DNA from 2 places in the Clostridium cylindrosporum DSM 605 genome. Region 1 is predicted to be linked to the other one. Evidence: a T-box and tRNA genes for the amino acid it is inferred to sense, from the RefSeq annotation. Region 1 holds a T-box; the other holds one or more tRNA genes.

What was found. A T-box is a leader RNA that pairs with one kind of tRNA and senses whether it is charged. The one in region 1 lies ahead of serS (serine--tRNA ligase), so its partner is inferred to be a tRNA-Ser.
Region 2: it encodes a tRNA-Ser, which carries the amino acid that the T-box ahead of serS (serine--tRNA ligase) is inferred to sense. The anticodon was not compared.

Annotation. Positions count from the first base shown of each region.
Region 1 covers NZ_LFVU01000009.1:4,262-8,698, forward strand. The annotation lists gene CLCY_RS04920 (hypothetical protein) at 1-410, opposite strand, end outside; gene serS (serine--tRNA ligase) at 1,018-2,304, opposite strand; T-box leader at 2,448-2,655, opposite strand; gene CLCY_RS04930 (MetQ/NlpA family ABC transporter substrate-binding protein) at 2,691-3,545, opposite strand; gene CLCY_RS04935 (methionine ABC transporter permease) at 3,567-4,214, opposite strand; gene CLCY_RS04940 (methionine ABC transporter ATP-binding protein) at 4,208-4,437, opposite strand, start outside.
Region 2 covers NZ_LFVU01000028.1:57,752-62,188, reverse strand. The annotation lists gene CLCY_RS11125 (putative manganese transporter) at 1-148, shown strand, start outside; gene CLCY_RS11120 (pyridoxal phosphate-dependent aminotransferase) at 293-1,483, opposite strand; tRNA gene CLCY_RS11115 (tRNA-Glu) at 1,694-1,768, shown strand; tRNA gene CLCY_RS11110 (tRNA-Ser) at 1,774-1,864, shown strand; gene splB (spore photoproduct lyase) at 1,973-2,983, opposite strand; gene trmL (tRNA (uridine(34)/cytosine(34)/5-carboxymethylaminomethyluridine(34)-2'-O)-methyltransferase TrmL) at 3,161-3,628, shown strand; gene CLCY_RS11095 (DegV family protein) at 3,647-4,437, shown strand, end outside.

The DNA of each region.
Region 1 (4,437 bases):
TCGTCTTTTGCTAGAGTAATATTTACTGGATTAGTCCATTTGTACTTAATAATTTCCTTTAGCAATATTTTAGGTTCTTTCTTTTCGTCTGCTCCCTGAGACATATATTTATCAAACATTTTTTGCTCTTGTTTAGTAAACTTATATTCTCTATCCTTTAATTTATAAATTAGATTTCTAACCTCTTCTCCTCCGGAGAAATCATCGAGTTTTATCTTTAGTTTTAGCTTATCTTGGTCGCCATAAATAACATTTGCCTTACCTTCTAAGTCGTTTCTAAAATCTCTTTTCTGATAGTAATACTTACCCATAGTTGCCATGTTTACAGTAGGCCTTGCATATGCTGAATAAGCTATTCCCCCTACTATTAAAGCAGCAGAAATACCAAGACCTATATATAGTTTCTTCATTTATTTCCCTCCTTTTATGCTAAAAACAATTATATTTTCATTAATTCTTTTTATATGTGTATGATGTGTACCACACCAACTAGTACACTTAAAACATACCACTATTTCCAAATAATTTCAATAGATTTTAAATATTCAGTCTATAGATATTTTCTATAGACTGAACTGGTAATATTTGTATGCATATAAAATTTTAAATTTCTAAAAGGTGTGAATAAAAGATGGTTTTTAATAATTTAAGAAGATAGAAGGGTATTTCTTATAAAAGTTTCTTAAATTGAACCTAAAAATTAACTAATAAGCCTTAATTTAAGGTGAAAATATTGATTCTTATGGATTTAGAAGTGCAAAATATAAAACTATGCTTCAAAAAGTGTAAGAAACCATTTTTTTCTATACTTTTGCTCCCTCACTTCAACCCTATAATAGCCTATATTTTTCATACACATATTAAATATAGACATTTTCCTATGTAAAGCCCCGTAAATCATAGATATCTTGCTTAAATACGCCTTTTATTACACACTATTTAACCCTTATATAATGTTTTTTACACACAAAAAGGCAGCCATTATTAAAATAGCTGCCTTATTAACACACTTATATATTATTTTCCTTCTATTACTTCAAGTCCACCCATGTATGGTCTTAGAGCCTGAGGCACTTCAACAGTTCCGTCTTCTCTTTGGTAGTTTTCAAGTATCGCTGATAGCGCTCTACCTACTGCTACACCTGATCCATTTAATGTATGAACAAACTTTGGCTTATCCTTAGCATTTTCCTTAAATCTCACATTAGCTCTTCTTCCTTGGAAGTCTTCAAAGTTTGAACAGCTTGAGATTTCAACATATCTTCCGTAGCTTGGCATCCACACTTCTATATCATATGTCATAGCTGAGCTGAATCCAAGATCCCCTGTACAAAGCTTAACTACTCTATATGGTAGTCCTAGAGTCTTTAGTATCTCCTCTGCATCATTTGTAAGCTTTTCTAGCTCATTATATGAAGTATCAGGATGAGCAAACTTAACAAGCTCTACCTTATTGAATTGGTGCTGTCTTATAAGCCCTCTTGTATCTCTTCCAGCAGAACCAGCCTCTGCTCTAAAGCATGGTGAGTATGCTGTATGCTTTATTGGAAGACTTTCACCACTTAGTATTTCATCTCTATATATATTAGTAACTGGAACCTCTGCTGTAGGAATTAGATAGTAGTCTGTTCCGTTTAGCTTAAACATATCCTCTTCAAACTTAGGAAGCTGTCCTGTTCCTGTTAAACTTCTTGAGTTAGCCATAAATGGAGGAAGTATTTCTACATACTCATGCTTTTCTGTATGCATATCAAGCATGAAATTAATAAGTGCTCTTTCAAGCTTTGCTCCCTTACCTTTGTAGAAAGTAAATCTAGCTCCTGTTACCTTACCTGCTCTTTCGAAGTCAAGTATATCAAGTCCTGTTCCTATATCCCAGTGAGCCTTAGCTTCGAAGGCGAATTCTCTAGGAGTTCCAAACTTTCTCATTTCTATATTTTCAGTATCATCAGTTCCCTTTGGTACTGTTGGGTTTGGAACGTTTGGAAGTCTTAGAATAAGGCTTTGTTGTTCCTCTTCTAGAGCATTTACACTTTCATCAAGAGCCTTAATCTTATCTGAAAGTTCCTTCATTTCAGCCATGATATGGTCAGTTGACTCTCCCGCTCTTTTCATCTTAGCTATTTCACCTGAAGCAGTGTTTCTCTTGCTCTTTAACTCTTCAACCTCAACAAGTATTGCTCTTCTTTTCTCGTCAATTTCTAAAATAGTATCAATTGACTTAGCTTCAGCTTCCTTGTTTCTTTTTAGCATTCCTTCTTTAACTTCTTCTGGATTCGTTCTAATTCTTTTAATATCTAGCATATGTAACGTCCTCCTTTTGAATAAATAATTCTACCTAAAATGATGCCTTATTTTCATGTTTTATAGTTACATAAATTATTAAACTCTAACGAAATATAATAATATTATTCCCTAAAAACAAAAAAACCCTTCATCCTATTATTATATAGGACGAAAGGTTATATCATTCCGCGTTGCCACCTAAGTTGATTAGTATAACTAATCCTCTTTAATGCTATTAACCGCAGCAAACGGTACTGTTCATCACAGTCCCTCAAAGGTGGATTCATTAATCCCTTGTATCGGTTTACACCAAGCCACCGACTCTCTTAACCAAAGAAAATAATTACTAGTCCTCATCATAGGTTTATACAAGATATTATACCACTTATTTTCAATTTTACAACTTACTTTATTTCATCTGGTATAAACCAATAATTATCCTTGTTGTGTTCCTTCATATATGTTTTAAATTCATCTGAACGGTAAGCATCAGCTATTGCCTTAGCCCATTCAGCATCTTTATTCTTTCCATTAACTACAAGAACAAGTTGAAGGTCCTTTAGAACATCCTCAGCAAGTAGAGATGTCTTAGGGTCTACCTTTGATGCATATACAACACTACCTGGTAAAACTCCAAAATCAACATCCTTTAAAACACGAGGAATTTGGCTTGAGTCCATAGGTACAATTTCTATATCTTTTTTGTTTTCTGCAACATCATTTAAAGTAACCTTTGTTAACTCTATTCCCTCTTTTAGCTTAATCCAACCTGCTTTTTGAAGTAGTGCAAGTCCTCTTGCACAGTTTGAAGGATCTTGAGGGATTGCTACCTTTGAACCTTTTTTAACTTCATCAAGTAATTTATGATTTGCTGAGAAAAGCCCAGCAGGTACTGTTGGTATAGGAGTTAATGCTACTAGATTTGCATTTTTCTCCTTATTAAATGTTTTCATATAAGCACTGTGTTGTGATACATTAAAATCTACGCTACCCTCTGCAAGTGCTGTATTATTCATTTGGAACTTTGAAAAATCAACAGTTTTAATTGTATATCCCTTTTTCTCTAAAATAGGCTTTACTGCCTCTTGAAAAAGTACATCATATGGCCCTGGAGATGAACCCATAGTTATTGTTTTTTTCTCCTCTACCTTAGCATCTCCTTGAGTTTCCTTTGTTTTGCTTTGACATCCTACAAGTGATGCAATAGAAATTAAAGAAATAAGTCCTAATGCCAATGCTTTTTTAAACTTTCTTTTCATAAAACTTCCCCCTTATCTAATCTAATATCTAAGTTTCCTTGAAACATAGTTTCCGATGTTTTGAACAAGTTGAACAACCGCTATTAATATAAGCACAGTTATAACCATAACTAAAGTATCAAAACGCTCATATCCATATGAAATTGCAATATCTCCAACTCCTCCTGCCCCAACAGTTCCTGCCATTGCAGTTGCCCCTATAAGTCCAATAGTTGCTGTTGTTATAGAAAGAACAAGAGAAGGCATTGCCTCTGGAATTAGAAAATATCTTATTACCTGATAGGTAGTAGCCCCCATCGCTTGAGATGCTTCTATAATTCCCCTATCAACCTCAAGTAATGAGTTTTCAATGAGTCTTGAAATATAAGGTGCTATGTACACGATTAGAGGAACTATTGCGGCTTTTATTCCTATAGATGTTCCTACCACTAACCTAGTAAAGGGCATAATAGCAACAAGCAAAATAATAAAGGGCAGTGATCGAAGGATATTTATTACAACATTAAATATGCTATAAACATACTTATTCTGTAGTATCCCATCTGGCCTTGTTAACACCAAAATAAGTGCCAAGGGAATAGCTATAAGAGTTCCTATAAAAAGTGACCAGCTTACCATTAAAATAGTGTCTACAAAGGCTTTTATAAGCTGCTGTGTTGTAACTAACATTTCAACTCAACCCTTTCTACATCTATATTTTGTTTTCTTATATAATCAAAGGCCTTTTCAGCCTCATCTGAATCTCCCTGAATACCTATTATTAAATTACTAAATACCGTTTCCTGAAGTTCAGTTACAATTGCAAATAATATATTTACCTTAACCTTAAACCTTTGAGAAACCTCTGATATTAATGCTCTTTTTGAGTTTTCTCCTATAAACTTTAATTTTG
Region 2 (4,437 bases), on a different contig from region 1:
AATAGCTGGACTATCAGCTAATGCAGGCCTTGCACTTATATTCCTATTTAAAGAAAATAAGAAAAAGGCTGTATATATAACACTTATTTTATTCGGAATAAGTTTCCTATCAGGAGTAGTTATTAAAGTGATGGGTATTTATAGCTAAAAAAGATATATATAAGCAGTATAGATTAACAATTATTAAAATATACATAATAAAATTATTAACAGAAGCCATGCATATAAAGATTTGTTCTTATATGCATGGCTTTTAATTTCATGAAGAGGCTTAAGATTTGTAATAATTAAATTATATTAAGTTATAAAGCTTTGCAAGCTTTGTAAATGCATCTAATGATTTTTCTATTTTTTCGTATGAAGTACAGTATGAAATTCTAATATGCCCAGGACATCCGAATGCTGAACCAGGTACTAATAGTAAATTAAACTTCTTAGCATCCTCGCAGAATTTCTTATCATCTTCTATAGGTGATTTAGGGAATAGATAAAACGCACCTTGTGGCTTTATACAAGTAAAACCAACCTTTATTAGGTGATTATATAGTAGGTCTCTATTTCTCTTGTATACGTTTACATCAACCTCAGCATCTAAACATCTTCCTATTACCCTTTGGAATAGAGAAGGAGCGTTAACGAATCCTAGGATTCTATTAGCTGTATTAAGTGAATCTACTACATCATTAAAGTCATCCATATCATTATTTATAACTACATATCCGATTCTTTCACCAGGTAGTGATAAAGATTTACTATATGAGTACCCGATAAATGAGTTTTTGTAATACTTTAATACACATGGAACCTCACAGTTATCATAAACAATTTCTCTATATGGTTCATCTGATATTAGGTATATACTAGTGTTAAATTCCTCTTGCTTCTTAGAAAGTAGATCACAAAGCTTCTTTAGAGTTTCCTCTGAGTATATAACCCCTGTTGGATTGTTTGGAGAGTTTATTATAACTGCCTTAGTATTTGATGAAATTTTCTCGCTTAATACTTCAATATTAGGTTCAAATGTTTCAGTATCAGCAGGAATAACTGTAAGAACTCCATCAAAGTTATTTACATAATTATTGTATTCACCGAAAAATGGTGCAAATGCGATTACTTCATCTCCTGGATTAAGTAGAGTCTTTAATGTAATATTTAAGCCTCCAGCTGCACCACATGTCATAACTATATTTTCCTTAGAAAGATTTAGTTCGTTTTTCTTGTTTATATGTAGGGCGATAGTTTCTCTTACATCATCATAGCCAGAATTGTTCATGTAACCATGAACATAGGTTGATTTTTCCTCATCTAATATTTCTTTAATTGCAAGCTTTATATTTTCAGGAGGTTCGACATTAGGGTTTCCTATACTATAATCAAATACATTTTCTTCTCCATGTATAGCTGCAAGTTTCTTTCCTTCTTCAAACATAGCTCTTATAGTAGAACTACTAGCTACTAGGGATTGCATCTTTTTAGATATCATACTTCAAAAACTCCTTTTACATAATATATTAATATCATTTTAGCATATCTATTTTTAATTATAAATTATTAAGTGTTAGAGTAGTGTGATAATTGTATATTTTCCATATTATTAAGCATAATAAAAAAGAATGAAAAATTATAAAAAAAGTTTATATAAGGTATTGACACTTAAAAAGTATCGTGTTATTATAAATGAGTAGTTAACGATGGCCCCTTGGTCAAGCGGTTAAGACACCACCCTTTCACGGTGGTAACAGGGGTTCGATTCCCCTAGGGGTCACCATTTATGGAGAGATGGTCGAGTTGGTTTAAGGCACCGGTCTTGAAAACCGGCGTAGGGGTGACTCTACCGTGGGTTCGAATCCCACTTTCTCCGCCAGATAAAAAAGAGATTGTTCATATGAACAATCTCTTTTTTCATATCTACTTTTAATGCTCCGTGTAAATATACTTACATGGAGTATTGCTTTATTATGATATATAGATTTTAAGTAAAGTATTCAATTGTGGAACTTGGAAAGTACTTTTTTATCTTCTCTTCAAAGAATTCTTTAAGTAATTTAGACTCATCCTTTTGGTATACATATTTATAAACACCATATGGTCCCCATTTTTTAAAGCGAGTCTCTTCATTTAGGTCAAGTTTCGTTAAAGGGAATCTCTCATTTATAACTTTTTTAGATTTGGCGGTAAATCTATACTGTATAAGTTCAAAAGTAATAGGTGCTGTATCAGGACTTTCTATTTTAGATCTAAGGGATTCTAGCATAGAGGTATATTCCTCCTTATATCCTTCATAAATCATAATAGGGGCTATAATAAACCCAAGTGGATAGCCAGCTGAGTATATTTTAGATGCAGCATCTAATCTATTCTCAAGTGAATCCGTATTAAATTCAAAGTTATTTATAACGTATGGAGAGTTAATAGTGTATCTAACCTTAGTCTTGCCATTATGATTTAGATCAAGTAGGGAATCCACATATGAGAATTTAGTTACAAGTCTTAATCTTCCATGTTCAGAGGTTGAGAAAAACTCTATAGCAGACTTAACGGAACCTGTAAGATGTTCAACAGATAAAGGGTCACCTGTGCTAGCTAGTTCGAATGTAGTAATATTAGGTAGTGCAGAGTCTATGTATTTTTGTATATTATTAAAAATCTCATCTCGATTTACATAAACCCTTGTAAATGGTTTAAGTGACTGGTTTGTTTGAAGGTAGCAGTATTGACAGCTACCAGGACATCCTGTTACAAGTGAAAACTGATAGTCAGCAGAAGGCTTGCATGGAACAAGCTTCATACTTCTTTTGATTCCAACAACTATGCTATCCTTTGCAAAGGCATAAAATTCTGATGGACTAGAACTTTCTCTATCTAGTTTGTTATATGAACTTAGTTTTTGTATAGGTATATTAAGCTTTTGAAATTTATTATATAATTCTTCTCCAAGAGGATATTCAGTAGCCTTTGGTTCGAAGAATACTTGCTTTGGCATAAAAACCAATGTAATCACTCCTTTAGACTTAGTTTTGCAATATTAAGTCTTAAATATGTATGATGAAAACTTAGAAAGATTACACTAACATGAGAATATGGTAAAATGATATTTGTAATTATAAAAATTTATATAGGCCATTAAAGGCATAGGATAAGAGGATTTCGGAGGAAAAAAATGAGTTTAAATATTGTACTTTATCAGCCAGAGATACCACATAATACAGGAAGTATAGGAAGGACTTGTGTACTTACAGATACTAAGCTTCACCTTATAAAACCTTTAGGTTTTTCTGTAGATGATAAGATGTTAAAAAGAGCGGGACTTGATTATTGGAAGGATATTGATATAACATATTATGAAAGTTTTGATGAGTTTTATGAAGCTCATAGGGATAAGAGAATATTCTTATCAACAACAAAGGCAACAAAATTTCATAGTGATGTAGAATATAAAGATGGTGATTTTATAATGTTTGGAAGAGAGTCTTCAGGAGTAACTGAGGAAATAAATAATTTATTTAAGGAAACTCAAATAAGAGTACCTATGATAAATTCAACAACTAGATCACTTAACCTTGCAAATACTGCTTCTTTAGTAGTTTATGAAGCATTAAGACAAATCGGCTATCCGAATATGAAATAAGCATTTATGGAGGTAATTATGGAAAAGGTATATATAGTTACAGATAGTACCGCAGGTGTTCCAAGGAATATAGTGGAGAACAAAAATGTAAAGGTTCTTCCACTGACAATTGAATTTGAGGGCAAAGTGTATAAGGATGGAGTAGAAATAGACGAGCCTACTCTTTTATCTATGCTTGATAAGGGGGAGAAGCTTCCTAAGACATCCCAGGTTAACCCGAATGCATTTTATGAGGAATATGAATCTATAATTAAAGAAGGATATAAGATAATTTCAATTCATATATCATCAAAAGTGAGTGGAACATATCAATCAGCTTGTATTGCAAGGGATATGATTGAAAATAATGAGAATATACATGTAATTGACTCTAAGGGAGTTAGCTTTGCTACAGGTGCTTTAGTACAGGAAACTATAAAAATGCTAGAGTTAGGTGAGAGTGTAGAGAGTACAGTTGAGAAGATAAATCTTCTTACAGATAAGGTTAAAGTTGCATTTGCAGTGGACAACTTAGAGTACATAAGAAAAGGTGGGAGAATATCATCTATTCATGCAGCTGTAGGCACACTCCTTAATATAAAGCCTATTCTTTGTGTAGAAGATGGAAAGATAGATGTTTTTGATAAAGTTCGCGGAAGGAAAAAAGCATTAAAAAGACTTCTGGATTATGTTAAAGAGCAAAATCCAGATACTGATATTACATTTGCAGTAGGGAATGTAGCTGCTGAAGATGATGTGGAAGAATTTAAAAAAATGCTTAAAGAAGAGAATATTATAGATGACGCACAATCTGTAAAGGTTGGAAGTGT